2 regions of the Priestia sp. SRI_019 genome follow, and region 2 is predicted to be linked to the other one. Evidence: riboswitches for the same ligand, from Rfam matches in the RefSeq annotation. Region 2 holds a riboswitch; the other holds the start of a gene.
The links. A riboswitch is a leader RNA that binds a small molecule or an ion and turns the genes downstream of it on or off. The one in region 2 is predicted to bind thiamine pyrophosphate.
Positions count from the first base shown of each region.

Region 1: it holds a riboswitch for thiamine pyrophosphate, as region 2 does, so the genes downstream of both, AC2YJL_RS19695 (acetylornithine deacetylase) here and thiC (phosphomethylpyrimidine synthase ThiC) in region 2, are expected to answer to the same signal.

Region 1 is NZ_JBYCZN010000003.1:273,335-276,543, forward strand. Features, by position in the region: gene AC2YJL_RS19690 (MupG family TIM beta-alpha barrel fold protein) at 1-849, shown strand, start outside; TPP riboswitch at 1,069-1,171, shown strand; gene AC2YJL_RS19695 (acetylornithine deacetylase) at 1,286-2,563, shown strand; gene tenA (thiaminase II) at 2,569-3,209, shown strand, end outside.
Region 2 is NZ_JBYCZN010000014.1:11,700-14,908, reverse strand. Features, by position in the region: gene AC2YJL_RS26995 (undecaprenyl-diphosphate phosphatase) at 1-299, opposite strand, end outside; gene AC2YJL_RS26990 (hypothetical protein) at 757-1,047, shown strand; TPP riboswitch at 1,129-1,243, shown strand; gene thiC (phosphomethylpyrimidine synthase ThiC) at 1,357-3,126, shown strand.

The sequences.
Region 1 (3,209 bases), on a different contig from region 2:
TGTGGAATAAGCGTGTATGCAGACGTATCCAAGCATACGCCGGTTCATTTAGGTATTGAAAGCCTTATGTCGCTATCTTCACTTGGCGTATCTGGTATTAGACTAGACGATGGGTTTAGCACAGCAGAAACTCTTTCGCTTGCGAATGAATTTTATATTGCTGTTAATGCAAGTACGTTATCCACACAAGAAATTGAAGCACTCTTATGTGCAGGTCTTCATCATCATCAGCTGCTTGCATGGCATAATTTTTATCCTCGACCTGAAACAGGGCTTGAAGAAACATTTTTTCAAAAGCAGACAGATTTATTTAATGAACTTCGTATCCCAGTCTGCGCTTATATTCCTGGGGAAGGCGAAAAGAGAGGCCCTATTTATCAAGGTCTTCCTACTAGAGAAAAAGACCGTAATAGATGCCCTTTTACCTCTGCAGTGGATTTATACGGCTGCGGAGTAGCGGAGGTTTATATTGGAGATTCATGCGTCGGTTCAAGTTTATTAAAGCGTTTAGTTCAATATCAAGAAAGCAGCATTATTCCGCTGCGCATTCGTTCACCTCATATAGAGGGAACGTACAGCGTGCGTCCAGATGTATCAAGAGACGCTCTGCGTTTAGTTGATACTCGATCTGTAAAACCAGTGCCGCCATTTCATACAGTCGAGCGCAGAATCGGAGCAATTACAATGGACAATGATGGCTACGGACGTTACAGAGGAGAGGTTCAAATAGCTAAAACGAATTTGCCTGCAAATGCGAATGTGAACGTGATTGGGTATGTGATAGAAGAAGATCATGAGCTGCTTTCGTTAGTGAAACCGAGGCAAAAACTTGAGCTTATTCCTGTCTGAATGGAAAAACGGTGTATTTTTAAAGAAGCCGATAGCTAACTAGTAAGCTTATAAAAGTAAAGAGCACATACTACTGAAAAAAGGTGTGTGCTTTTTATTTTACTAAAAAGGAAACTATTTTCATTGCTAAATCATGAACCTTTCTATTGAATAAAACGCTTTACTATGATAAAACTATTACAGGTAAACATATGATAATCGTTTAATTTTATAGAGATACAACGCCACTAGGGGTGCTTTCTAAGCTGAGAGAGACGAGAAGTCTTAACCCTTATGACCTGAACTAGGTAATACTAGCGTAGGAAAGAGGTATTGTAATGGATGTTTTGTATGGTATTTCCTTACGAACTCGTTATAATAATTTTTTGTATATAAACAAAAACACTTCTTTCCTGCGAAAGAAGTGTTTTTTTATGCGTAAAGGAAGGTGTCATACATGGAAGAAACAATTGATTTGCTTGTCAAACAGGTAGAGGATCGCAAAGGGGAGCTAATCCAGTTAGTAAAAACGCTTGTTTCATATAAAACGCCAGCGCCTCCTGCACGAAATTCTCATGAAGCGCAGCGCTACGTAGCGGATTTTCTTAAAAACTGCGGTTTTTCCATCGATATGTGGGATTTATATTGCAACGATCCTATTGTAGTGGGCACGTTAAAAGGAAAAAAATCAGCTGACTATCAAAGTTTAATTATTAACGGGCATATGGATGTAGCTGAGGTACAAGAAAATGAAAAGTGGGAGACAAATCCATTTGAAGCTGTGGTAAAAGACAACATGATAATCGGACGCGGAGTTGCTGATATGAAAGGCGGCTTGGCAGGAGCATTATTTGCAGTTCAGCTTTTAACAGAAGCAGAAATCGAACTGCCGGGAGACTTGATTTTTGAATCCGTTGTAGGAGAAGAAGTGGGAGAGGCAGGTACGCTGCAATGCTGTCAGAAAGGATATACAGCTGACTTTGCGCTTGTTGCCGATACGAGTGATTTACATATTCAAGGTCAAGGCGGAGTGATCACGGGCTGGATTACGATAAAAAGCAGTAAAACCTATCATGACGGTACACGCCGAAGTATGATTCATGCTGGAGGAGGGCTGTTAGCTGCGAGTGCTATTGAGAAGATGGCAAAAGTGATCGGAGGGCTGCAAGAATTGGAGCGCCACTGGGCTGTTACAAAGAGCTATCCAGGGTTTTTGCCAGGGACAAACACGATTAATCCAGCAGTGATCGAAGGTGGAAGACATGCTGCTTTTATTGCAGATGAATGCAGGCTGTGGGTCACCGTTCACTATTATCCTAATGAATCATACGATCAAGTATCAAAAGAAGTGGAAGAATACATTTTAGCTATTGCAAAAGCAGATCCATGGTTAAAAGATAATCTGCCAACCTTTGAATGGGGAGGCACGTCAATGATTGAAGACAGAGGAGAAATCTTCCCCTCATTAGAAATTGATGAAAATCATGCTGGAGTACAGCTGCTTGCAAATACTCATGAACAAATAGAAGGGAAAAAACCTCCAATTGATGTGTCAACTAGCGTAACAGATGGGGGATGGCTAGCTGATGCGGGGATTCCGGCCGCTATTTACGGTCCGGGAAATTTAGCAAATGCACATGCTGTGAACGAACAATTAGATATAAATCAGCTTGTTCAATATACAAAAGTGATGGTGCAGTTCATTTATACGTGGCTGCATACGCATAAGGAGTGATCATCATGAAATTTAGTGAACGATTATACGAAAAGCTGCAGCCTATTTGGCGTCAAAATCATAATCATCCCTTTGTACAGGGAATGGGAGACGGAACGCTTGAAAAGGAGAAGTTTCGCTTTTACATGATTCAAGATTACCTTTACCTAATTGATTATGCCAAATTATTTGCGATTGGAGCCATGAAAGCTACCGATCTTCAAACGATGGGGAAATTTGCTGCACTTTTGGATTCTACATTAAACGAAGAAATGAGCCTGCACCGTGAGTATGCCAAGAAATTTGAAATCAGCGAAAAAGAATTAGAAAAAGCGCAGCCATCTCCTACAACGCTTGCATACACACACTATATGCTGCACGTTGGTCAAAGCGGAACATTAGCTGAATTAGTGGCGGCTCTTTTGCCTTGTATGTGGAGCTATTGGGAAATAGGAAAAGAACTCAGTGAAAAGCCTGGAGCTGAAAATGAGTTTTATCGAGAGTGGATTGAAATGTACAGCTCAGAAGAATTTGGAGAACTAGCAACATGGTGCATTAATTTATTCGACTCACTTACTGAAGACAAATCAGAAGCGGAGTTAGAAAAGCTCGAAGAAATTTTCTTAAATACAACGCGTTTTGAGTATATGTTCTGGGATATGGCTTA
Region 2 (3,209 bases):
AACAGACCAACAATTACCTGCATTAAATTCAAGCGATTTGTCGGTCCAATTGGAGCAGCTGGTTTTTTTCCCAATCCTAATAAATTAATAAAACGATCTTTAAAAATAACAACTACTGCTAAGATCGACCCTAGCTGAATAACAATTTTAAATGTATTAGCTACTGGAGATGAAAATAATTCTTTTGAATTTAACCACAGGTCATCCACAATAATCATATGCCCAGTTGACGAAACAGGAGCAAACTCTGTTAAACCTTCTACAATCCCTAAAATGATTGCTACAATAATTTCCCACATAAAGCTATATACCTTGCCTTTCTTTCAAATTAATAAGCTTATCGCTTCGTTTTACATGCTCAACTATTTTCCTATTTTGACACTTGCTTTTTTATCATAATTGTTAAAACTATGAAATACAATGTGTATTTGCAAAAAGATAAGAATCTTTAATAATTTGTAATAAAAACCTTACATGCTAGAACCAAAAAACAAGATATCAGCTTTTATTTGTTTTAAAAAGCATTCGCTGTGTTCGGTATAAATTCCGGGTCCTTAGCTAAAAATGAATCATCTAGACTATTTTTCTTTGGTGTGAAAAAATGACTAAATCATTATGTTTTTTCCATCCCCTTTACTGTCATCTATCATTTTAATCAACTAGTGCTTGCTTATACGGCATATCCCCTAAGTAATTTGAAACTTTTTTCTCTCTTTTCTCGTATATAGTAGTATCTTTTTTAGGAGGCTTTTTACTATGAATGGAAATGTACGTACAATGAAATGGATTACTGCTGGGTATGAAGCGTTACTCGGAATTCCTTTAATTGGCGCTGGGATTGTTATGGGCTTTAGTTATACCCCTCTTTTTATTGGATTTATTCTTCATGCTATCACACTCATTTTAGCGAATAGACGCGGGTTATCTGCTTATGGAAACATACTAGGACTTGTTACCTCACTGGTTGCTTGGATTCCATTTTTAGGGTTTATCATGCATATTATTACAGCTATTGTAATTGCAATCGACGCTGCTAGACAACGCTAATTGTCTAGCTTTTTTATATTAAGGGTTGATTTTTTACCGAATGATGGTAAACTTAAGCCGTAAATTGAATAATTCGAATGTTATTTCTACTAGGGGTGTCTGATAGCTCAGACTGAGAGAAGAGTGCAATAAAACTCTTTAACCCTTTGAACCTGATTTGGGTTATACCAGCGGAGGGAAGTAGTCTTGAAAAGAATAGTATATGTTTATTCTTTTTTCGCCTATTCCATCGGGTTCTGTCTATCACAGAACCCGATTTTTTTATGGTTCGGTATAGCTACACTTTATGCGAAACCGGAGGAATATGTAATGTCAAAACAAAATGTATCAGTTTCTATGAAAAAGCCTTTTCCAAACAGTCACAAAGTATATGTCCAAGGATCCAGAGAAGACCTTAAAGTGCCTATGCGTGAAATTCATCAGTCTCCTACTACAGGATCTTTTGGGGAAGAAGAAAATAGTCCCGTACGTGTATACGACACGAGCGGTGTTTATACAGATCCCTGTTATGAAATTAATTTACAAAAAGGATTACCGGCTCTGCGCGAAAAGTGGATTGCAGAACGAAACGATGTAGAAACATATCAAGGCCGTACGGTTCAGCCACAGGATAACGGTTATTATGATGGTGATCCAAGAGATCAGTACGAGCGCTTTATCACTAATCGTTTACCGTTGCGCGCGAAAAAAAATCAAAATGTAACCCAAATGCACTATGCGAAAAAAGGAATCATCACGCCCGAAATGGAATTTATCGCTATTCGTGAACAGATGGATCCTGAAGTCGTGCGTGAAGAAGTAGCAAGAGGACGTGCCATTATCCCTAATAATATCAATCACCCTGAGAGCGAACCGATGATTATCGGCCGCAAATTCCACGTGAAAATCAATGCTAATATCGGAAATTCAGCTATTCGTTCAGCTATTGAAGATGAAGTAGAAAAAATGACATGGGCAACGCGTTGGGGAGCCGATACAATTATGGATTTATCAACAGGAAAAGATATCCACACAACGCGCGAATGGATTATCCGCAACTCGCCTGTTCCTGTAGGGACCGTTCCTATTTACCAAGCGCTTGAAAAAGTAAAAGGTGTAGCAGAAGATCTAACGTGGGAAGCATATCGCGATACATTAATTGAACAAGCAGAACAAGGTGTTGATTACTTTACTATTCACGCAGGTGTTCTTTTACGCTATATTCCTCTGACAGCGAAACGTACGACAGGTATTGTTTCACGCGGAGGATCCATCTTGGCGCAGTGGTGTTTAGCTCATCATGAAGAGAACTTTTTATATACTCGCTTTGAAGAAATCTGTGAAATCTGTAAAGCATACGATATTTCTATTTCACTTGGCGATGGACTACGTCCTGGTTCCATTGCAGATGCTAATGATGAGGCACAGTTCGGTGAATTAGAAACGCTCGGTGAATTAACTAAAATTGCTTGGAAACACGATGTTCAAGTTATGATTGAAGGTCCTGGGCATGTCCCTATGCACCTCATCAAAGAAAACGTAGATAAACAAATGGAAATATGCCAAGAAGCTCCCTTCTATACTCTTGGACCGCTTACAACCGACATCGCTCCAGGCTATGACCATATTACATCAGGTATTGGGGCTGCAATGATTGGCTGGTTTGGGACAGCTATGCTTTGCTACGTAACGCCAAAAGAACATTTAGGTCTGCCGAATAAAGAAGACGTTCGAGAAGGCGTTATCACCTATAAAATTGCTGCGCATGCCGCTGACCTAGCAAAAGGCCATCCAGGAGCACAAAAACGCGATAACGCGCTGTCTAAAGCAAGATTTGAATTTAGATGGAATGATCAATTTAACCTGTCACTAGATCCAGAGCGCGCAAAAGAATATCACGATGAAACACTTCCCGCTGAAGGTGCTAAAACAGCCCATTTCTGTTCAATGTGTGGACCTAAATTCTGTTCGATGCGTATTTCTCAGGATATTCGTAACATGGCTCAACAAAATGAAAAAGATGTAAACGAAGTAAGAGAAGAAGGAATGAAAGAAAAAGCTAAAGAGTTTGTTAACAGTGGTTCAAATATCTATCAATAATGAAGTAGAACAGCTTAAAGAACAAATTAAGCTGCTTGAAAGAAAGTTATTATTTGTTCAGCAAAATTGTCAGCACATTATCG